Regions from separate parts of the Lacrimispora cavernae genome, predicted to be linked through region 3. Evidence: riboswitches for the same ligand, from Rfam matches in the RefSeq annotation. Region 3 holds a riboswitch; each other region holds the start of a gene.
The links. Region 3 has a riboswitch for thiamine pyrophosphate ahead of thiT (energy-coupled thiamine transporter ThiT). Riboswitches for the same ligand answer to the same signal wherever they lie in the genome.

Region 1: it holds a riboswitch for thiamine pyrophosphate, as region 3 does, so the genes downstream of both, thiC (phosphomethylpyrimidine synthase ThiC) here and thiT (energy-coupled thiamine transporter ThiT) in region 3, are expected to answer to the same signal.
Region 2: it holds a riboswitch for thiamine pyrophosphate, as region 3 does, so the genes downstream of both, ABFV83_RS12255 (thiamine-binding protein) here and thiT (energy-coupled thiamine transporter ThiT) in region 3, are expected to answer to the same signal.

The regions. Positions count from the first base shown of each region.
Region 1 covers NZ_CP157940.1:4,340,906-4,348,790, reverse strand. Annotated here, with positions in the region: gene ABFV83_RS20355 (anthranilate synthase component I family protein) at 1-684, shown strand, start outside; gene ABFV83_RS20350 (aminodeoxychorismate/anthranilate synthase component II) at 684-1,268, shown strand; gene trpD (anthranilate phosphoribosyltransferase) at 1,269-2,288, shown strand; gene trpC (indole-3-glycerol phosphate synthase TrpC) at 2,285-3,079, shown strand; gene ABFV83_RS20335 (phosphoribosylanthranilate isomerase) at 3,076-3,759, shown strand; gene trpB (tryptophan synthase subunit beta) at 3,705-4,889, shown strand; gene trpA (tryptophan synthase subunit alpha) at 4,882-5,655, shown strand; TPP riboswitch at 5,707-5,813, shown strand; gene thiC (phosphomethylpyrimidine synthase ThiC) at 5,908-7,215, shown strand; gene thiW (energy coupling factor transporter S component ThiW) at 7,260-7,814, shown strand; gene thiM (hydroxyethylthiazole kinase) at 7,828-7,885, shown strand, end outside.
Region 2 covers NZ_CP157940.1:2,588,514-2,596,398, reverse strand. Annotated here, with positions in the region: gene feoB (ferrous iron transport protein B) at 1-552, shown strand, start outside; gene ABFV83_RS12280 (FeoB-associated Cys-rich membrane protein) at 614-751, shown strand; gene ABFV83_RS12275 (transcriptional repressor) at 848-1,303, shown strand; gene ABFV83_RS12270 (HD-GYP domain-containing protein) at 1,349-1,963, shown strand; gene ABFV83_RS12265 (DUF6110 family protein) at 2,068-2,361, shown strand; gene ABFV83_RS12260 (heavy metal translocating P-type ATPase) at 2,431-4,506, shown strand; TPP riboswitch at 4,552-4,663, shown strand; gene ABFV83_RS12255 (thiamine-binding protein) at 4,727-5,023, shown strand; gene ABFV83_RS12250 (ABC transporter permease) at 4,992-5,753, shown strand; gene ABFV83_RS12245 (ABC transporter substrate-binding protein) at 5,776-6,801, shown strand; gene ABFV83_RS12240 (ABC transporter ATP-binding protein) at 6,845-7,588, shown strand; gene ABFV83_RS12235 (MerR family transcriptional regulator) at 7,729-7,885, shown strand, end outside.
Region 3 covers NZ_CP157940.1:155,432-163,316, forward strand. Annotated here, with positions in the region: gene ABFV83_RS00735 (cyclodeaminase/cyclohydrolase family protein) at 1-189, shown strand, start outside; gene ABFV83_RS00740 (bifunctional 5,10-methylenetetrahydrofolate dehydrogenase/5,10-methenyltetrahydrofolate cyclohydrolase) at 204-1,040, shown strand; gene thiT (energy-coupled thiamine transporter ThiT) at 1,138-1,809, opposite strand; TPP riboswitch at 1,836-1,934, opposite strand; gene ABFV83_RS00750 (DMT family transporter) at 2,263-2,688, shown strand; gene ABFV83_RS00755 (helix-hairpin-helix domain-containing protein) at 2,791-3,546, shown strand; gene ABFV83_RS00760 (response regulator transcription factor) at 3,568-4,269, shown strand; gene ABFV83_RS00765 (GNAT family N-acetyltransferase) at 4,445-4,951, shown strand; gene ABFV83_RS00770 (DUF6320 domain-containing protein) at 4,964-6,820, shown strand; gene ABFV83_RS00775 (alpha/beta hydrolase) at 6,850-7,881, shown strand.

The DNA of each region.
Region 1 (7,885 bases), 300 kb from region 3:
TTAAGAACCACCAATCCGTCCCCCTACATGGTATATCTCCACATGGATGATACGGAAATCATAAGTACTTCCCCGGAAACCCTGGTCCGTTTAAAGAACGGGCGGCTCACCACCTTTCCTGTGGCAGGTTCCAGGCCAAGAGGAAGAGATGAGGAGGAGGACAATAAGCTTTCCAAAGAACTTCTGGCGGACGAAAAGGAACTGGCGGAGCACAACATGCTGGTGGACTTAGGAAGAAATGATTTAGGGAAAATCGCAGCGTTTTCCACAGTAGAGGTGACAGGATATAAAATGATCCACCGTTATTCCCGGATCATGCACATCTGCTCCCAGGTGGAAGCGGACATTACCCCTGGCCGGGATGCCTTTCATGCCATAGAGGCGGTCCTTCCGGCAGGCACCCTTTCCGGTGCTCCGAAAATCCGGGCCTGCGAGATCATCGAGGAGCTGGAAACAGAGCCAAGGGGCATTTACGGAGGAGCACTGGGCTACATTGATTTCACCGGAAACATGGATACCTGCATTGCCATACGCATGGCGGTAAAGAGCCAGGGAAAGGTATCCGTTCAGGCAGGAGGCGGCATCGTGGCAGACAGCGTTCCGGAACGGGAGTACGAAGAATCGGAAAACAAGGCAAAGGCCGTGATCCGGGCCATTGAAACTGCAGGGGAGGTAAATGACTGATGATTCTCTTAATTGACAATTACGACAGTTTTTCCTACAACTTAGTCCAGATGGCCGGCAGCTTAAATCCTGATATCAGGATCATACGAAACGATGAGATGACCGTGGAAGAAATAAGGGAGATGTCTCCCAGCCACATCATTCTCTCCCCGGGTCCCGGCTATCCAAAGGCTGCTGGAGTATGCGAGGACGTGGCGAAGCAGCTTTCCGGAGCAATCCCTATCCTTGGGGTATGCCTGGGGCACCAGGGAATCTGCGAAGCATTCGGGGCAGAGATCACCCACGCCAGGAAGCTGATGCATGGAAAACAGAGCCTCCTTACCATCGATGCTTCTGATCCCATCTTTCACGGGCTTCCTGGACAGATCCTGGCCGCCAGGTACCACTCTCTCATTGCCGCAAAAGATTCCCTTCCGAATTGCCTGACCGTCATTGGAACCGATGACATGGGGGAAATCATGGCGGTAAAGCATAAGGACTATCCCCTTTACGGGCTTCAGTTCCATCCGGAATCCATCCTGACGCCAAATGGGATTACCATACTTGAAAATTTCTTATCCATTCATATAAAGGAGGCAGATTAAATGATTCAGCAGGCGATCCATGAAGTAATCTCAGGACAGGATTTAAGCTTTGAGGCTGCAAAAGAGGTCATGAACGAGATCATGAGCGGGGAAACCACCCCGGCCCAGATGGCCGCATTTTTAACGGGACTGCGGATGAAGGGGGAAACCATTGACGAGATCACTGCCTGTGCCACGGTTATGCGGGAAAAGGCCTTAAGGCTGGAGCCGGACTTTCCTGTTATTGATATCGTAGGCACAGGCGGCGACGAGGCCGGGACCTTTAACATTTCCACCACCACCGCATTTGTAGTGGCCTCAGGGGCAGTTCCTGTGGCAAAGCACGGCAACCGCAGCGTTTCCAGCAAAAGCGGGGCTGCCGATGTGCTGGAGCACCTTGGGGTGAATTTAAACCTTACGGCGGAGCGGTCCGGGGAAATACTAAAGAAAACAGGCATGTGCTTTCTCTTCTCCCAGGCCTACCATTCTTCCATGAGATATGCCGGACCGGTGCGGAAAGAGCTTGGTGTACGTACCATTTTTAATATCTTAGGTCCTCTCTCCAATCCGGCTGGAGCCACCATGCAGCTTTTAGGGGTCTATGACAGGAAGCTGGTGGAACCCCTGGCCCAGGTATTAAGCAATCTGGGAGTAAAGCGGGGACTGGTGGTGTGCGGAGATGACGGACTTGATGAGGCCACGGTCACAGGTCCCAGCCATGTATGCGAAATCCGCTTCGGGAAGCTGACTCCCTATAAGATCACACCGGAGCAGTTTTCCTTAAAGCGATGCAGTCTTTCTGAGCTGGTTGGCGGCACACCGGAAGAAAACGCCCAGATCACCAGGGATATCTTAAATGGTAGGCTCCATGGGCCAAAGCGGGATATCGTCATCTTAAACTCTGCCTTAAGCCTGTACCTGGGAATCGATGACTGCACCATTTCCCAATGCATCGAAAAGGCGGCTCACCTCATTGATTCAGGAAAAGCTGCCGGAAAGCTTGAAGAGTTTGTAAAAATGACCAGGGAGGTGGCTTTATGATACTTGACGTCCTGGCTGCCTCCTCTAAAAAAAGGGCGGAGGCGGCAAAAGAAAAAATCTCCATGAAGACCATGGAACAACTGGCACTGAAAGCCTTTGAAGCAACAAAGGATAGAGGTCTTTCCTTTGAACAAAGCCTCTCCTCTCCAGACATTTCCTTTATCTGCGAGGTAAAGCGTGCCTCTCCGTCAAAGGGCCTCATTGCCCCGGTATTCCCCTATGTGGAGATTGCAAAGGATTACGAAGCTGCCGGGGCAGATGCCATTTCCGTTCTTACGGAACCGGAATATTTCCTCGGAAACAGCAGCTACTTAACAGAGATCGGCCATGAGGTGAATATTCCCCTTCTCAGAAAGGATTTCACGGTGGACCCCTACCAGATCTATGAGGCAAAGGCCATAGGCGCGGCCGCAGTTCTTCTCATCTGCGCTCTCTTAGATACAAAAGCCCTGAAAGAAGGATTAAGGCTGTGCAAAAGCCTTGGCTTAAGCGCCCTTGTGGAGGCCCATGACGAAGAGGAGGTCCACTCCGCCCTGACCGCAGGAGCCAGGATCATCGGAGTGAATAACCGGAATTTAAAAACCTTTGAGGTGGATTTTAACAATTGCCTCCGCTTAAGGAGCATGGTACCCTCTGACGTGCTTTTCGTGGCGGAAAGCGGGATCAAAAGCGGGGCCCACATCAGGCTCCTGTCAGAAGCCGGGGCCAATGCTGTATTGATCGGGGAAAGCCTGATGCGTTCCCCTGACAAAAAAGAAATCTTAAGTGGATTGAAGAGGGCCGCCCAATGATTTCCAAAGGAAAACTAATCAAAATATGCGGCCTGACCCGCAGGGAGGACATTCTGGCAGTAAACGCCTTAAAGCCGGATTACGCTGGCTTCGTATTTGCTCCTGGAAAGCGCCGCCTTACAGGACCAGAGGCAAAGATGCTTAAGGAGCTGATGCTGCCGGAGATACCTGCAGTAGGCGTTTTCGTAAACAGCCCCATAGAAGATATCCTGTCCCTTGCAGAGAGTGGAACCATTGACCTTATACAGCTTCACGGCAATGAGGACCGGGATTATATGATGGAACTAAAAAGCCGCCTGGCCCCCGGCCTTCCTGTCATAAAGGCCATACGGGTCCGGCAGGCAGAGGATATGAAGGAGGCAGAGGACCTTCCCGCAGACTTCCTGCTTTTTGATGCTTATACAAAAGGACTTTATGGCGGCAGCGGGAAGACCTTTGACTGGTCCATGGTACCGGACATAAAAAAGCCCTGGTTCCTGGCCGGAGGCATCGATGCCTCAAACATAAAGCAGGCCATGAAAACAAAGGCCTTTTGCCTGGATCTAAGCAGTTCTGTGGAAACAGAGGGCAAAAAAGACCCAGGGAAAATAAAAGAAATCATACAAATAGTAAGGAGTGAACAGCCATGTCAAAAGGAAAGTTTGGACAGCACGGCGGACAGTTTGTCCCCGAAACGCTGATGAATGCAGTAAATGAACTGGAAGAAGCTTATGAGAAATACAGCCATGACGAGGAGTTCTTAAAAGAGCTTCAGGAGCTTCACAAAAAATATACGGGAAGGCCCTCCCTGCTCTACTGCGCAGAGCGGATGACGAAAGACTTAGGCGGAGCGAAAATTTATTTAAAGCGGGAGGATTTAAACCACACCGGCTCCCACAAGATCAACAACGCCCTGGGCCAGGTCCTTCTTGCAAAGAAGATGGGAAAGACCCGGGTCATCGCTGAAACAGGGGCCGGGCAGCACGGCGTTGCCACTGCTACCGCCGCCGCTCTCATGGGAATGGAATGCGAGGTCTTTATGGGAAAAGAGGATACGGACCGTCAGGCCTTAAATGTATTCCGTATGGAGCTTTTAGGCACAAAGGTCCACGCAGTAACAAGCGGCACCCAGACCCTAAAAGATGCGGTCAATGAGACCATGAGGGAATGGACCAACCGGGTGGCTGACACCCATTATGTCTTAGGGTCAGTCATGGGCCCTCACCCATTTCCCACCATTGTCAGGGACTTTCAGAGCATCATCGGCAAAGAGGTCCGCACTCAGCTAAAGGAAGCAGAAGGGAAGCTTCCTGACATGGTGATCGCCTGCGTGGGCGGAGGAAGCAATGCCATGGGAATCTTCCATGAATTTATAAATGAACCTTCCGTGAAGTTGGTGGGCTGCGAGGCCGCAGGGCACGGCATTGAGACAGGAAAGCACGCGGCTACCATTTCCACAGGCTCTCTTGGAATCTTCCACGGCATGAAATCCTATTTCTGCCAGGATGAGTACGGCCAGATCGCCCCTGTTTTCTCCATTTCCGCAGGACTTGACTATCCGGGCATAGGGCCGGAGCACGCAGCACTTCATGATTCGGGAAGAGCCGCCTACGTCTCTGTTACGGACCAGGAGGCTGTGAAAGCCTTTGAATACTTATCCCGTCTGGAAGGGATCATTCCGGCTATTGAAAGCGCACATGCAGTAGCCTATGCCAGAAAGATCGCTCCTTCCATGGAAAAGGATGAGGTCATCGTCATCAATTTATCCGGGCGGGGCGACAAGGATGTGGCAGCCATTGCCCGTTATAAGGGGGTTGAAATCTATGAGTAGAATAAGTGAAGTATTTTTAAGGGGAAAGGCATTTATCCCATTTATCACGGCTGGAGATCCTGACCTTGCCACCACAGAGGAGCTGGTTCCTGCCATGGCTTTAGCCGGAGCAGATCTCATTGAGCTTGGAATCCCTTTTTCTGACCCGATTGCAGAAGGGATCGTGATCCAGGAAGCCGATATGAGGGCTTTGGCGTCAGGAACCACTACGGATAAGCTTTTTGATTCTGTAAAACGGATACGCCAAAAAACCGATGTTCCTCTGGCTTTTATGACTTATATCAATCCTGTTTTCGTCTATGGAAGTGAACGGTTTATAAAAAATTCGGCAGAAAGCGGCATTGACGCCCTGATCGTGCCGGATATGCCCTTTGAGGAACGGGAGGAACTGCTGCCCTTCTGCAAAAAATACGGGGTCGAACTGATCTCTCTCATCGCTCCCACTTCAAAGGAACGCATTCGGACCATTGCATCAGAATCGGAAGGATTTATCTACTGCGTTTCTTCCATGGGCGTGACCGGTGTGAGAAATGAACTAGGCACAGGCATCAGGGAAATGGTTTCTCTTGTAAAGGAGACAAAGAATATTCCCTGCGCCATTGGCTTTGGCATCTCCACACCGGAGCAGGCAGGGGAATTGAGTCAACATGCGGACGGAGTCATTGTGGGCAGCGCCATTGTGAAAATCGCCGCAAAATATGGAAAAGACTGTATAGGACCTGTCTGCGACTATGTAAAGGAAATGAAGGCCGCCATTTCCGGCTGACAGCCGGTCCGGGAGGTTTTCCTTGACAAGCAGAAAGGGGAATGCTACACTAGTGCCACAAGAGGGAGCTCGTAGGCGGGCTGAGAGGAAGTAATCAACTTCGACCTTTATAACCTGATTTGGGTAATGCCAACGTAGGGATTCATATAGGATGATTGCATAGTTCCGAGCCTATACCTGTTGGTATAGGCTCTTTTTGCGCGCAATGAGCCCTTACAATCCCTCCGCTTACGAGACAAAGGAGGAACAAAAATGAATTACACCACACAAATGGATGCCGCAAGAAAAGGCATTCTGACAAAGGAACTGACGGCAGTAGCTGAACACGAGCAATGGGAGCCGGAAAAGCTCCGGGAGCTGGTAGCAGAAGGAAAAGCCGCCATTCCGGCAAATAAGAACCACAGCTGTTTAAAGCCCAGCGGGATCGGCTCCATGCTGAGTACAAAGATCAATGTGAATCTGGGAACCTCCAGGGATTTGAATGACCTGGACATGGAGCTTGAGAAAGTAAAGGACGCAGTTCTCATGGGAGCAGAGTCCATTATGGACCTAAGCTCCTTTGGGGATACCCGGAAATTCCGCAGGAAGCTGACGGCCGAATGTCCGGCTATCATTGGCACGGTTCCGATCTACGATGCTGTGGTTTACTATCACAAGCCTCTTCGGGAAATCACCGCTGAGGAATGGATACGGATCGTGGAAATGCACGCGGAAGACGGGGTGGACTTTATGACCATTCACGTTGGAATCAACAAGCAGACTGCCAGGCGGTTCAAGGAAACAAAACGGCTGACCAACATTGTTTCAAGAGGCGGGTCTATCGTCTTTGCCTGGATGGAGATGACCGGTGAAGAGAATCCCTTTTATGAGCATTATGACCGCATTCTGGAAATCTGTCAGAAGCATGACGTGACCTTAAGCCTGGGAGACGCCTGCCGTCCGGGATGCATTGAAGATGCATCTGATATTTCCCAGATCGAGGAGCTGGTGACTCTTGGGGAACTGACAAAAAGGGCATGGGAGAAACATGTACAGGTAATTATTGAAGGCCCCGGCCATATGCCTTTGGATCAGATTGCAGCTAATATGAAAATACAGCAGACCATCTGCAAGGGTGCACCCTTTTATGTTCTGGGACCCCTTGTCACAGATATTGCGCCGGGATATGACCATATCACCGCTGCCATCGGAGGAGCAGTGGCAGCTGCTGCCGGAGCGGCATTTCTCTGCTATGTAACTCCTGCAGAGCATTTGAAGCTGCCGGATGGAGCAGATGTGAAAGAAGGAATCGTTGCCGCCCGGATTGCGGCCCATGCGGCTGATATTGCCAAAGGCATCAGGGGCGCAAGGGAGTGGGATCATAAGATGAGCGATGCCAGGAAACGGCTGGATTGGGAAGCCATGTTCCAACTGGCTATTGACCCGGAAAAAGCCAGACGCTACCGGGCAGCGTCAAAACCGGAAAAAGAAGATACCTGCTCCATGTGCGGCAATTTCTGTGCCATGAAAAATATGAACCGGATTCTGGACGGGGAAATCGTCAATATTTACGATGAATGATAGCTTATGAAAATTTTTAAATTACATAAACAGGAGGAATTTTCATGAATGATCGAATATCACCTACTATTTGTAGCAATTCTTCTGCTGCCTCCAGGGTGCGGGTGAAAAAGCTGGTGGTCAGCGGAATGCTGACAGCCCTTACGGTAGCCCTCTCCGGCTTTTCCATTCCGGTGGGAGCTTCTAAATGCTTTCCAATACAGCACCTGGCTAATGTCCTGGCAGGGGTGTTCTTAGGACCCATCTATGGCGTTTCCATGGCTTTCTCCGCTTCTCTTATACGGAATCTTATGGGAACCGGAAGTCTGCTTGCCTTTCCGGGAAGCATGGCAGGGGCATTTCTCGGGGCCTGTCTGTTTCAAAAGACCAGGAAGCTTTTGCCGGCTTATCTTGGGGAAGTAATTGGGACAGGGCTCATCGGTGGGCTGCTCTGCTATCCGGTGGCAGCCCTTCTCATGGGAAAAGAAGTAGCCGTCTTTTTCTTTGTAGCTCCGTTTTTCATGAGCACCCTGGCGGGGACCATACTGGCTGCGGTCTTACTGGCAATGCTGCGCCGCCTTGGCCTGTTCTCCTATTTTGAACGGCTCATCAACGAATAGGAGGATGTTGAATATGAATAGGAAGTTTCATGATTCCCTGGCCGGGCTGGTCCGGGAAAAGAAGCCCATCG
Region 2 (7,885 bases), 2.1 Mb from region 3:
GGCCAGTTCAGAATGTTAGACGATTTGGAACTTGACCACAGCATCCTTGCGGCAGTCGGAAACACGATCAGCTGGATCTTTGCACCTCTTGGCTGGGGTGACTGGAAATCTGCAGTTGCAGCTATCACCGGACTGGTTGCAAAAGAAAACGTAGTAGGTACTTTCGGTATCCTGTTCGGTTTTGCGGAAGTTGCAGAAGATGGATCTGAAATCTGGGGAACGCTTGCAAGCAGCATGACTCCTTTAGCAGCTTATTCCTTCCTGGTATTCAATCTTCTCTGCGCTCCATGCTTTGCCGCTATGGGAGCCATTAAAAGAGAGATGAACAATACCAAATGGTTCTGGTTTGCCGTTGGATATCAGACCCTTCTGGCTTATGTAGTATCCCTTTGCGTTTACCAGGTTGGAAACCTGGTGCTCACAGGAACTTTTGGAATCTTTACTGTTGTTGCCTTTGCCCTGATCGCAGGATTCATTTACCTGATGGTAAGACCGGCAAAGGAAGAAAAGACATCAAACATTCATTTAAACAGTGTGGCAGGAGCTAAATAAGCTCCGGCCACGGCTGGAAGCCTGCACTTACCTGCAGGCTCAAAATATAAGGAGGTACTTTATGGGAACACTGGTTGTTTTAGTCGTTGTTGCCGGAGCAGTGGCTTTGGCAGTAAAGAGCATGATTCGTGATAAAAAGAACGGGAAATCCATTCAGTGTGGCGGAGAATGCAAAAATTGCGGAGGACATTGCCATTAACCCGGGCGGCAGAATTAAAAGCTGTTTTAGCCTTAAAAACCTGTAAACGGAGGCGTGCAAGTGGAGAGACAAACGAACATCAATGAGAAAAGAAAAATGCCTGACTCCAGAAGCTATCGCAGGACAAAAATGCAGAAAGAACTGATCATTGAGAAGCTGAAGGCAAGAGGCTGCAGGATCACAAAGCAGCGTTGTACGCTGTTAGATGTTATACTGGAGCATGAATGTTCCAGCTGCAAGGAGATTTATTATAAGGCATCAGGCGTGGATGAAACCATCGGTGCTGCGACCGTCTACCGGATGGTCAATATCCTGGAAGAAATCGGAGCCATCAGCCGGAAGAACATGTATAAAGTTGTTTATTCGGATACCTGTCCCATGGAAGAGGCATGTACGGTGGTTTTAGACGATGAGACTACTTATCAGCTTTCTGCCAAGAACTGGAATCAGGTGGTTCAGGCAGGGCTTAGTGCCTGCGGATATTTGGATGGCCAGAAGATATCTTCTATTATAGTAAAGCCCTGTGATTGTGAGAATGCAGATTGCATTTAATATGTGGTTAGCATTGACTAACTGGAGGGATGAGTATAGAAATTTATGGATAGGGGACCAGAATTAGAATTATGTTCAGGCAGTGTGGATTATCATGAAATCATCGAATGCATTGTGAGTGCATTGGATGCCAAAGACCCCTATACCGCGGGGCATTCCCAGAGGGTCAGCGATATGGCGCTGGCCCTTTCGGAGTTTTTAGGGCTTGATAAAAAGGAAATAGAGAAGATACATATAGCCGCTCACCTTCATGACATCGGAAAAATCGGGATTCCTGATTCTATTTTAAATAAGCCGGAAAAGCTTTCCGAGGAAGAATGGGCGGCCATGAAAAAGCATCCCAGAATAGGGGCTGATATTTTAAGCAAGTCCCGTCATTTAAAGGAGCTGAAGGATATTGTCCTGCATCACCATGAACGCTTTGACGGAAAAGGGTATCCGGAAGGCTTAAAGGGAGAGGAGATCCCTCTGGGCGCCAGGATCATAGCCATCTGTGATTCCATCGATGCTATGACGTCGGACCGGGGATACCGGAGTGCTTATTCTATGGAACACTGCTATGAAGAAATCGAAAAGAATCTGGGAGTGATGTACGATCCGCTGATCGGGGCATTGGCATTAAAGCATTGGGACAAGGTGACCAAAACGGCCCGAAAATGATAAAATTTATCAATAAACGGAATTGTATTTGACTGGTAAAACTATGCTTGATATGATTGCACTACAAAAGAGAAAATCTGGAAGCATAGAGGAGGACACAAAAGATGTGGGATATTTTAAAGCTTAAAAAGGCAGGAATCTTTGCCGGAGGCGTGCTCTTTGGAACAGCGGGAGTCAAGCTTCTTTCCAGTAAGGATGCGAAGAAGGTCTACACCAATTGTACAGCAGCCGCTTTACGGGCAAAGGATTGCGTGATGAAGACGGCCACCCTGGTTCAGGAGAACGCAGAGGACATCCTTGCGGAAGCAAAGCAGATCAATGAAGAGCGGGCAGCAAAGGAAGCTGAGGTCGGAGAGGAACCGGAATCAGTTGAAGACGGCAGCAGTAAGGCGCAATAGACGACAAAAGAAAAGGAGAGAGCGGGGCCAAAAGAGAAAAGGGCCCCGTTTTCTATAGGAGGATCAGACGTGAGATTTATCATCAAACATGAAATGTCAGGAAGACTCCGGGTCCGTCTTTCCCAGCCGCGGATGACCTGCCGGGAAGCCGACACTTTGTTGTATTACCTTCACGGCTTGAAAAATGTGACTGGAGTTAAGGTCTATGAGCGCACCGGCGATGCGGTGATCTCCTACGTTGGTATCAGAGAGGAAATCCTGGAAGCCCTGAAACGTTTTAGGTATGATTCTGTTGAAGTACCTGCCGGGGTGATCGAGCATTCCGGGCGTGAGCTGAATGCTGAGTACCAGGAAAGGCTTGTGGGCAGGGTGATGATGCGGGCAGTGAGGAAGCTTTTTATTCCCGGCCCCATAAAAACGTTCCATATCGGGCTTCAGTCTATGAAATATCTTGTCAGGGGGATCAAGTCTCTTCTTAGAGGAAAGCTTGAGGTGGCGGTCCTAGATGCCGTGGCCATCGGCGTATCCGTGCTGCGCGGCGAACTGGAGACAGCAGGTTCCGTCATGTTTTTGCTTGGGATCGGAGAACTTTTAGAGGAATGGACCCATAAAAAATCCGTTGGTGATCTGGCCAGAAGCATGTCCTTAAATGTCAGCAGGGTCTGGCTCTTAAGCGGCGGACAGGAAGTGCTGGTGGAGGCTTCCTCCATTGTACCTGGAGATGAGGTGGTGGTGCACATGGGAAATGTCATTCCTTTTGACGGAGCCGTGATTTCCGGAGAAGGTATGGTCAACCAGGCTTCCCTGACAGGAGAATCCCTTCCCGTGAAAAAAGAGGCGGATGGATATGTATATGCAGGAACCGTGGTGGAAGAAGGCGAATTGACCATCAAGGTCCGGGAAGTTTCCGGCTCCACCCGGTTTGAAAAGATCGTTACCATGATCGAGGAATCGGAAAAGCTGAAATCTTCCATGGAAAGCAAGGCCGGTCATCTGGCTGATAAGCTGGTGCCCTATACACTTATGGGCACAGGTCTTACCTGGCTGCTTACGGGAAATGTGACAAGGGCACTTTCCGTGCTGATGGTGGACTTTTCCTGCGCGCTAAAGCTTGCCATGCCAATTTCTGTGCTATCAGCCATCCGGGAGGCAGGCATGTACCACATAACCGTTAAGGGAGGCAAATATCTGGAGGCAGTGGCAGAGGCTGTGACCATTGTCTTTGACAAGACCGGAACTCTTACAAAAGCAAGGCCAACCGTGAAGGACGTGGTTACCTTTGGAGAAGAGAGTCCGGAAGAAATGCTTCGGATCGCCGCCTGTCTGGAGGAGCATTTCCCCCACTCCATGGCAAAGGCAGTGGTGACGGCTGCCAGAAACCAGGGGCTGGAGCATGAGGAAATGCATTCCAAGGTGGAATATATCGTGGCTCACGGGATTGCTTCGTCCATAAACGAAAGAAAAGTGGTCATTGGCAGTTATCATTTTATCTTTGAGGATGAAGGCTGTAAGGTGGCTGAGGCTTACCGGGAGAAATTTGAGAGCCTGCCCGAGGACTGTTCCCACCTTTATCTTGCCATTGACCAAAAGCTATCAGCAGTGATCTGCATTGAAGATCCTCTTCGGGAGGAGGCTGCGGCAGTTGTAAATTCCCTTAAAAAGGCAGGGATATGCAAAACGGTCATGATGACAGGAGACAGCGAGCGGACCGCAGCGGCTGTTGCCGCCAGAGTAGGGGTGGATGAATATTATTCAGAGGTACTCCCTGAGGAAAAGGCCCGTTTTATAGAACGGGAAAAGGCATCAGGAAATGTGGTCATCATGGTGGGGGACGGGATCAACGATTCGCCTGCCCTTTCCGCAGCGGATGTGGGGATCGCCATCAGTGACGGAGCTGAGATTGCCAGGGAAATTGCGGATATCACCATTGCGGCGGACAATCTTTATGAAATCGTTACGCTGAAGCTGTTAAGTGACAGCCTGATGAAGCGGATCCATAAAAATTACAGAAGCATTGTTGGCGTTAATACGGGCCTTATCCTTCTGGGAGTGGGAGGGGCCATGTCCCCCACGGTCTCGGCTCTGCTTCATAATACGTCCACCCTGGGGATCAGTTTGAGCAGCATGCGGAATCTGCTGACCTAGGAAGCCGGGATTGACATTCCCGTCTGTCTGATGTATACTTGCATTGAAAATTAAAAGGGGTGCTGGAGAAAGTCCGGCTGAGATAAGACAGTATTGTCTTAAACCCTGTAACCTGATCTGGATAATGCCAGCGTAGGAAGCTTTCAGGCTAAGCCTGTTCACCCGCCCGGATATCCGGGCGGTTTTTTTGTTTTCTAATAGATAAAAGGAGAGATGAGACATGAATGCAAGCGTAGCGATCCAGACATTGCCGGAGGCAAAAAATGATGAGGAACTGATCCGTATCGTTGACCAGGTAATTGATTATATCAAAAGCACCGGACTGAATTATTATGTAGGGCCTTTTGAAACCGCCATTGAAGGGGATTATGACCAGCTGATGGATATTGTTAAGGAATGCCAGCACATTGCCATCAGGGCAGGTGCCCCTTCTGTTGCCGCTTATATTAAAGTCACCTACCGGCCGGAAGGGGAGGTACTTACCATTGATAAAAAAGTCACAAAGCATCACAAGTAAGCTTTGGTCCTGCTCGGCGGTTGCCTGTCTTTTCATCTTATGGCAGGGAATCAGTACTTTGGGCCTTGTGGACCGGTTTATGCTCCCATCGCCCATCAGCGTTGGGAGGGCATTTGTAACGGAATTCCCGGTATTGGCGGTCAATGCAGGAATCACCCTTGCCGAGGCATTCACCGGGCTTTTTCTGGGGGTGGCGACCGGTTTTGTGATCGCTGTGATCATGGATCATTTTGCAGGTCTTTACCAGGCCTTTTATCCGCTTATTGTCCTGACCCAGACCGTTCCAACGGTAGCCATTGCCCCTCTTTTGGTATTATGGTTTGGTTATGGAATGGCTCCCAAGGTGATCCTCATCGTATTGACCACCTTCTTTCCCATAACCGTGGGCATGCTTACAGGTTTTAAGTCAGTAAATCCGGATGCAGTGAACCTTTTAAAGTCCATGGGAGCCGGAAAAGTAAAAATATTCCGCTATATCAAGCTTCCCGGAGCCATGGGGCAGTTTTTTGCAAGCCTTCGGATTTCGGTTTCCTATGCAGTGGTTGGGGCAGTCATTTCCGAATGGCTGGGAGGCTTTGGCGGGCTGGGCGTTTACATGACCCGGGTGAAAAAATCCTTTGCCTTTGATAAGATGTTTGCGGTCATTTTTCTCATATCGGCCATCAGTCTTCTTCTTATGAAAGGTGTGGACATGCTGTCTAAGAAATGCATGCCATGGGATAATCAGTGATAGGATAGAATTGGAGGAAAAAATGAAAAAAACAGGTTTGGCAATTTGTACGGCTGCAGTGGCCGCCGCATTTTTAACTGCCTGCGGAGGAAGTGGGAAACAGGCGGTAAGTACGAATCCATCGGATTTGAAAAAGATAACATTTGTTCTGGACTGGACGCCCAATACCAATCATACTGGACTTTATGTTGCAGAAGAAAAGGGGTATTTCAAAGACGAAGGGCTTCAGGTAGAAATCGTTCAGCCCCCCGAGGATGGGGCGGCAGTTTTAGTAGCTTCCGGGAAAGCCCAGTTTGGTATGTCTTTTCAGGATTCCATGGCTCCGGCCCTGGCAGGGGAAGATGCCCTTCCCATCACAGCAGTAGCAGCGGTCATCCAGCATAACACCTCCGGAATCATTTCCAGAAAAGGGGAGGGGATGGCGTCTCCAAAGGGAATGGAAGGAAAGAAATATGCCACCTGGGATATTCCGGTGGAAAAGGCCATGGTCAAAGATGTGGTAGAAGCCGATGGAGGCGATTTTTCCAAAGTTCAGCTGGTTCCCAGTACGGTAACGGATGAGGTTTCCGCATTAAAGTCAAAATCAGTAGATGCCATCTGGATCTTTTATGCATGGGCAGGTATTAAGATGGAAGTAGAAGACCTTGATACGGATTACTTTGCATTTGCAGATTTGAATCCTGTGTTTGATTATTATACGCCGGTCATTATTGCGGGAGATGAATTCTTAAAGCAGGATCCTGAGACAGCCAAAGCCTTTTTAAGGGCTGTGAGCAAGGGGTATGAGGAGGCCGTAAAAGATCCGGAAGGAGCGGCCGGCATATTACTTAAGGCAGCGCCGGAGCTTGATGAGAAACTGGTAATGGAAAGCCAGAAATATCTGGCGGATCAGTATAAGGCTGAAGTGGATGCATGGGGATATATAGACCCTGTACGGTGGAACAGGTTTTATGGCTGGCTGAATGAGAACGGCCTTTCCGGTTCTGAGATTCCGGAAAACGCCGGATTTTCAAATGATTATCTGCCTCAGCAAAATTCTCCCAAGTAAGATATGGGGAGGCTCATTGCCTGCAGAAATATAGGAGGAAACCATGACGCACTTAAAGGTGGAAGGCATTACAAAATCCTTTGATGGAAAGGCGGTCTTAAAAGGAGTGTCCTTAGAGCTTAAGGAAGGGGAACTGGTATCTCTTCTTGGAGTCAGCGGAGGAGGAAAGACCACATTGTTTCATATCATTGCAGGCCTTTCTCTGCCGGATGAGGGACATGTGTATCTGAATGAAGAGGAAATCACAGGAAAACCTGGGTTTGTCAGCTATATGCTGCAAAAGGACCTTTTGCTGCCTTACCGCACCATCGTGGACAACGTGGCCCTTCCCCTTCTCATTAAGGGCATGAAGAAAGCCGGCGCCAGGAAAAAAGCGGGAGAATATTTTAAGCTGTTTGGCCTGGAGGGAACGGAAAAGCAGTATCCTTCCCAGTTATCCGGCGGCATGAGACAGAGGGCGGCCCTTTTAAGGACCTACCTTTTTTCCAATCGAATCGCTCTTCTTGATGAGCCCTTTTCCGCTCTTGATATGATGACAAAACGGGGGGTACATGAGTGGTATTTAAAGGTGATGGATGACATTCATCTTTCCACCCTTTTTATTACCCATGATATTGACGAAGCCATTCTTTTATCAGACCGTATCTGCATTCTGACCGGATATCCCGGCCGGATTACAAAGGAGATCGTCATAAAGGAACCAAAACCCCGGGAAAAGGATTTTAACATTTCAAAGGAATTTCTGGAATATAAGAGAGAGATTTTAAAGCATTTGGAAGGAATATGATAGCATGCGGGCTTTTGAAAAGCCCGCTGTTTTTGTCTGGATTATGTGAAAGAAATATCAAAAACCTTATTGTAAGTATCAAGTTAATTTTGTATAATAAAGAGAGAAACCATGGAGATTGACTGCGGAGATTGATGAATATGATAAAGTTGACAAATTTCAATGTTAAAAAAATGACGATTGGAGAAATGGCGAAAATCAATCACATATCAGAGCAGACCCTGAGACTTTACGACAGGGAAGGGTTGTTTTCGCCCGTAAACAGGGATGAAAATACAGGATACCGCTACTATGACA
Region 3 (7,885 bases):
GTTGGTGTGCAGTTCCTGCGTTCTGCGCTGTTGGGAGCAAAGATGAATGTTTCCATCAATACAAAATCCATGAAGCAGCGGGAAAAGGCTTTACAGCTTCAGGAACGGGCGGATAAGCTGGCAGAGGATGGAACCGGAAAGGCAGACGCCATTTATGCAAAAGTGGAAGCTGCATTAAAGGCAGAATAAGGAGGAAAACAGACATGATAACCTTAAAGGGCGCAGCTGTGTCTGCAAAAATCAAGGAACAGGTGGAAGAGCTTTTAAGCGGCTTAAAAGGAAGGACTCCAAAGCTTGCCATTGTTCGGGTGGGAGAACGTCCCGACGACTTATCCTATGAGCGGGGAGCCTTAAAGAAAATGGAAAGCTTTGGCCTTAAAGGGGAAAGCTTTCCATTTTCCCAGGACATAACCGATGAAGCGTTTAAGGAAGAGTTTGCAAAAATCAACGATGATCCGGACATTGACGGCATACTTCTTCTGCGCCCTCTGCCAAAGCAGATAAAGGAAAAAGACATTGAGCACATGATCCATCCGGAAAAGGATTTAGACGGCATATCTCCTGAAAATATCGCCAAAGTATTTGCTGGAGACGATACGGGATTTGCACCATGTACGGCAGAGGCAGTTGTGGAGGTATTAAAGGCCAATGATATCCCTTTGACCGGAAAGCGGGTAGCCATCATGGGCAGAAGCATGGTAGTAGGGCGTCCCTTATCCATGCTGATGCTAAAGGAAAATGCAACGGTCACCATCTGCCACACCCGCACAGAAGACTTAAAGGAAACCTGCAAAAATGCCCAGATCCTTGTAGCTGCCGCAGGCCAGGCCAGGATGGTGGATGCCTCTTATGTAGGAAAGGATGCCGTGGTGGTGGATGTTGGGATCAATGTGGATGAAAATGGGAAGCTTTGCGGTGATGTGGATTTTGATTCTTTAGAAGGCACCGCCTCCATGGCAACTCCTGTACCAGGAGGTGTGGGGGCTGTGACAACAGCTGTTTTGGCCAGGCACCTGGTGTTAGCTGCTCTTAAAAGATAGAATATGGAAAACTGATAAGACGGTATTGTAAAAATGAAACAAGCGGCATGGGAGCTTTCTGCTCCTTTCATGCCGCTTGTTTTTTATGAAAGCCTTCTTACCCATTTACGGCCTGCCGCTTCACCTGGCCAATGGCTCCCAGCACGGGAGGGAAATACAGGATTACAACGGTAAGGATCAGTTCCGGCAGGATATAGGTAGCATTATAGCCCAGGGTATAAGCAATTGGATTCATGCCTTCCGGCGTATAGGAAGCAAAGAATATATAGCCTGAAATCACATGGCACAGGTAACGGCCGGCGACACCCACCACATATCCGGTCACAAGGCCGTGCTTTTTATTGCTTAACAGCCCGGAAAGCCCCAAAGCGCCAAAGGCTAAGGGATAATCAAGGAGAACCTGGAGGGGAGCAAATATATAGGGTCCTGTTATTAACTGCAGCATCCCGTAGGCAACCCCGGTCATGACCCCGGCCCTTACGCCGTAAACATAGCCGATCAGGCAGATGAACAGCATGGAAAACAGGGTGATGGAGCCGCCAAAAGGAAGAGAAACAATTTTCATAAAGGAAGTTACCATTGCAAGCGCCATGGCGCCGGCGCAGTAAACCATCTGACGGGTCTGCAGCTTTTGAGATTTGGAAGATGATCTGCCCAGAAGATGCAGGGTGAAAAAAATTGCGGCAAACAGAATGATCACCAGCAGGTATCCGGCCGGCTTTAATAAGTACTCTTCGTTTTCCGCAGAGTAAGTTAGAAAAAATGACATAAAAAATCCTCCTTTGTGTGCGCAGGAGGGGACTACTGTTGCTTCCTTACGCCGGCATTATCCGGTTCAAGTAGTGAGGGTTCGGTTTCTACCAATCTCAGCCAAAGGCTCCCCTAGCGTGTGTGATTTATATAATTTTGCTGTGAGTATAGCGCAAAACTACAGGCTTGTCAAGCCATATAAAATTATACTGCGGTATGGATCTGGCATTTATCGTTTGACGGATTAAACGTATTTTTGAAAGGTGGATAATTATGCCATCAGGTGCTTCCCTATGTCTGATTTGTAACCAAATTGTAATTCAGTATAAAAATGCAAATAAAGTACAACCTAGTTAAAGAAATAAGGTTGAAAGAATTGTGTCTCTCAGCCTTGAGTCTGTGAATCAAGTGGATATGCGGGCGTATTCATTTGATTCATTCTATACAAATTGAAGATACGGAGGTTGTTTTAATGACAGGCTTTATTATAGCTCTTATATCCGGAGCACTTATGAGCATACAGGGGGTTTTTAATACGGGAGTGACCAAACAGACCAGTATGTGGGTATCTACGGGCTGGGTACAGCTTACGGCATTTTTGACCTGCATTATCCTGTGGTATTTCTCCGGCAGGGAGAACATTTCAGGCCTTTTTGACGTACAGCCCAAGTACTTATTGATTGGCGGCGTTATGGGTGCATTCATCACCTATACGGTAGTGAGGAGCATGGGAACTCTGGGGCCGGCCAAGGCGGCTCTGATTATCGTAATTTCCCAGATCATTGTGGCCTACGCTATCGAGCTGTTTGGCTTGTTCGGCGTTGAAAAGGTAGGATTTGAATGGAAAAAGCTGATCGGTGCTGTTGTTGCCATCATCGGAATCATGATATTTAATTAATTTGGAAATAGTGCTTGTATTTACCTATTTCTTTAGGTAGAATAGTAACATAGGCTGAAGATGGTATCCTTTTTTGAGAATTTTTGTAAGAGGAGGGATATCATGAAGTACCCAAAAGTTAAAATCGCCCTTATGGCCCTGTGTGTTTTAGGGGCTGGTGTATGTTACGGCTTGAACAGAAGCCAGGAGGCTCGCAGGCCGGGAATTTCTCTGTCAGAGGCATCGGCTTATGATTCCGGAGAAATGGTTACCGGAATTGAGGCAGCAGGTGATGGCAGGTCAGGGGATGACGGTCTGGCAGGAACCGGAATCCAGGAACCAGGCGGTGTAAAGCCGGTTTCCGGCGGAACCGGCCGGTTGGCTATAGAGGCGGCAGAGGGCAGCATAGGAAGTGCAGGAGAGGAAACGGTCCTGCCTTTCTACGTACATATCTGCGGAGAAGTTGTTTCTCCCGGTGTTTATGAGCTTAAGGAAGGAAGCCGGGTTTTTCAGGCAATCGAGAAGGCAGGCGGAGTCACTGACCGGGCTGCGGCAGAATATTTAAATATGGCGGAGCAGGTCAAGGACGGCATGAAGATCGTGGTCCCTGGCAAGGAAGAGGTGGAAGCGGCGAAGGCCAGGGGAGAGATTTCCTTACAGGCAGAGGCTTCATCCAGCGTACAAAAAAACAAGGTGAATTTAAATACAGCCACCAAAGAGGAACTGATGACCCTGCGGGGAGTCGGAGAAGCCAAGGCAAACGATATTCTTAAGTATCGGGAGAGCCACGGCGGATTTCAGAAGATCGAGGATATCATGAAGATATCCGGCATTAAAGATGCAGCGTTTCAAAAAATAAAAGACGACATAACGGTTTAAAATATAGGACAGAGGTGTAGTATGGCAAGCGTTTTAGTAGTTGATGATGAAAAACTCATCGTAAAAGGAATGAGATTCAGTCTGGAACAGGACGGTATGGAAGTGGACTGTGCCTATGATGGAGAGGAAGCCATTAATCTGGCAAAGCAGAAAGAGTATGATGTGGTCCTTTTGGATGTCATGCTTCCCAAATATGACGGTTATGAGGTGTGTCAGGCCATTCGGGAATTTTCCGAGATGCCCATCATCATGCTGACGGCTAAGGGCAATGATATGGATAAAATCCTGGGCCTGGAATACGGCGCCGACGATTATATTACAAAGCCCTTTAACATTCTTGAGGTAAAGGCCAGGATCAAGGCCATCCTGCGCCGGAATTCAAAGAAGAACAAGCGGGACAGCCAGGAAGACAGCCAGGTGGTGAAGGAAGGCGATTTGAAGCTGGACCGGGACAGCAGGAGAGTGTTTATTGCTGAAAAAGAGATTAATTTAACGGCAAAGGAGTTTGACCTTTTGGAGCTTCTTGCCTGCAATCCGGGTAAGGTTTACAGCAGGGAGCAGCTTCTTACTTACGTATGGGGAAATAAGGCTATGGATACGGGAGATGTCCGTACGGTAGACGTTCATGTAAGGCGTCTTAGAGAGAAGATCGAACCAAGTCCCAGCGATCCCAAATATGTGCATACCAAGTGGGGCGTAGGATATTATTTCTGCAAGCAATGAGTGAGGAGCAGGAATGCCTGCATTCCTGTATCTGGTGAATGCTGCAGGGTATTTGACCTTTGCGTCCAGAAAAAGAAAGAGGAGGATTTCCAACGGGATACCGGGGGAATCCGCCTTTTCTTAGTATGGGGAAGAAAAAACCAAGGATCAGTTTTGGAAACGGAGAAACAATAGGATGGATTACAAAATCAGAAGAGTAAGAAAAGAAGATTTAGACCGGGTAACGGAAGTGGAGGCCCTCTGTTTTCCTCCGGAAGAGGCGGCAGGGCGGGAGGCCTTTGAGCAGAGGATCAGTCATTTTCCTGAATGCTTCCTTGTGGCAGAGCTTTCCGACGGGAGGATTATCGGTTTTATTAATGGCTGCGCTACAGATGGGAATACTATTTGTGACGAAATGTTTGAGAAAGCTGATTTTCATAAACCAGACGGTGCTTACCAGAGCGTGTTTGGACTTGATGTAATAAAAGAGTGGAGGGAACAGGGAGTTGCCGCCGCTTTAATGAACCGTTTTATAGAAGAAGCAGTCAAAAGAGGCAGGAAAGGAATGATCCTCACCTGCAAGGACAGGCTGATTCATTACTACGAAAAATTCGGATACCAAAACATGGGCGTGTCCGGGTCTGTCCACGGAGGCGCTGTCTGGTATGATATGCGGCTCGATTTTATGGATACAGGGAAGTGAGGCACCTTCAGTATGAAAAGAAGTCCCCAGGGAGAACGGTGGAGACGGCTTGACAATACGGCAAAGATATTTCCGGTCATAGCCAGTGAGAATTTAAGTAATGTATTCCGGATCGCTGCGGTTTTAAAGGAAGAGGTGGACCCGGGTACTCTGCAAAGGGCACTGGAAGAAATCCTTCCCCAGTTCGAAGGATTTTCAGTGAGGCTGCGGAGGGGATTTTTCTGGTATTATTTTGAAAACAATAAGAGGATGCCGGTGATTGAACGGGAAACCACCTATCCCTGCAAATACATTGATCCTCACAGCAACCAGCTTTTTTTATTCCGGGTCACTTATTTTGCCAGGCGGATCAATCTGGAGGTATTCCATGCGGTCACAGACGGCCTGGGAGCGGTGAACTTTTTAAAGGCACTGGTTTACCGGTATCTGGATCTTAAGCAAAATTCCAGGACCGGCCACCAGGCGCCTCAGAAAATATCGTCGGATGTTTCCATGAATGTGGAGGACAGCTACGTCCGCCATTATAAAAAGACCGAAAAGCGCAAATACAGCTCCAGAAAGGCATATCATCTTACAGGAGAAGCCCTTCCTCTTGATGAGGAAAATGTTCTTCACGGTTATGTGGATTTAAAGATGCTGAAAACGGCTGCCAAAAGCTATGGGGTCAGCATCACCAGATTTTTAACGGCCGCCCTGATCTGGGCTATTTATCAGGAATATCTTGAAGGAAAGCCCTGGGAGGAATCCATCGGCATCAGCATTCCCATTAATTTGAGGACATTTTTCGGCTCGGAGACAACTGCTAATTTTTTTGCTGTGACCCTTATTGACTTTTTATCCACCAGTGAGGAACATACCTTTTCAGAGGTGCTGGAAGCGGTAAGCAGGCAGATGGATATAAAGATCACAAAGGAAAAGATGGAACAGATCATTTCCTATAATGTTTCCAATGAAAAGAAATGGTATCTGCGGGCTGCGCCCCTTTTTGTAAAATGGTGTGCTTTAAATCTGATCTTCCGGAAAAATGATAAAGCCTACACCATGACTCTTTCCAATATCGGCCCCATAGAAATAGAAGAGGATTACAGGGAAGAAATCGAGAGATTTTCCTTAATGATCGGCGTTTCCAAGAGACAGCCTATAAAGTGCGGGGTCTGTTCCTATGGGGAAGAGATGATCGTGACCTTTACTTCCGTATTTCAGGATACCAGGCTTCAGGACCGTTTTTTCGGATTTCTAAGGGAAATGGAAATCCCGGTTAACTTAGAGAGCAACGGAGTTCCGGACAACAGGGACAATCTGGGCATGTATCCTCAGATCCGGTATGACCGAAAAAGGCTTAAAAAGCTGGCATTCATTTTTTACGGCTTGCTGTTTTTGGTGGGAGCTGTTCTGGGGCTTATTAATTATGCCACCTATTCCGGCTCCATGTGGTCCATCATCGCCATCGGGCTTATGGCTTATACGGCTCTTACGGTCGAATATTCCATTTTACGCCATGCGAATCTGGCCTCAAAGATCCTATTGCAGACGGTAGCTGCGCAGGTGCTTTTAGTGGCCCTGGACCATTCTACAGGTTATAATGGCTGGTCCGTGAATTACGGGATTCCAAGCACCATTCTGTTTGCGGATTTATCGGTGGTCTTCCTGATTCTTGTGAACCGTATGAACTGGCAGAGCTATTTTATGTATCAGATCGCTGTTACAGTGTTCAGCTTTATTCCTTTGATTTTATGGGCAACGGGTTTGCTTACCAGGCCGCTTCTGGCCCTGATTACTGTGACGGTAACAGTGATCATTCTGGCTGTTACCATTTTACTTGGAGACAGAAGTGTGAAAACAGAACTGAAAAGGCGGTTTCATGTGTAAAAAAGTGCTGTAAAAGGAGGGGGATGTTGATGAGCCGAAGAAAAGTAAGTGTACGAGGAAGTCTGGTGAGGGATATGATGCAGAATGTAATGGAAACATCGCTGAAACAGCCTATCAGGACAGGAGAGCTGAGGAGAAATCCGGTGGAGCCTGCCTGGATCCGTCCGGCGGGATATGAATACGAAATCATAGAGCTTGGACATTTAAAAATGGAGTATCTGCGCCCCGCTGGAGTGGTGACGGAGCGGGTGATCCTGCAGCTTCACGGCGGCGGCTACATCGGGCCGATGAAGAACATTTACCGGAGATTTGCGGTCCGGTATTCCAAGCTAAGCTATGGCGGGGACGTTTTGACCCTTGACTACCGGGTGGCCCCGGAACATCCATTTCCGGCCGCTTTGGAGGATGCAGTGGCTGCTTATGAGTGGCTTATTGAGGAAAAAGGGTACCGGCCGGAGCATATTGTGGTGGCCGGGGATTCTGCCGGAGGCGGATTAAGCCTGGCGCTTGGGCTATATCTGAAAGATCATGGAATTGCTCTTCCAGGAGGGTTTATCACCATGTCAGCCTGGACGGATTTGACCAACAGCGGAGAAAGTCATGTGTCCAATTATGAAATCGATCCGCTGTTTGGAAATTCTACGGATAACATGCTTTACAATTCGGAATATATTGGCGGAGAGGACCCTGGTATTCCTTATATTTCTCCTGCGTTCGGGGAATATGAGGGATTTCCTCCTGTTCTCATGCAGGTGGGAAGCTATGAGGTGCTTTTGAGCGATACGCTGACTGTAGCGGATAAATTAAAAAATGCGGGAGTAAAGCGGCGGGTTTCCGTTTATGAGGGGATGTTCCATGTATTTCAGATGGGACTGGACTTAATTCCCGAAAGCCGGGAGGCCTGGGATGAGGTGGAATCGTTTTTGCAGATCATTTTCCATATCAATGTAAAGCCTGATGGGAAAGTGGTGCGGAAGGTGAAAACAGAGCACACAAAGCCGGCAAGAGATATGGCCAGGCTTCTCATTGCCATGATGAAAAAAGAATTGGATGATGCATAAAGGA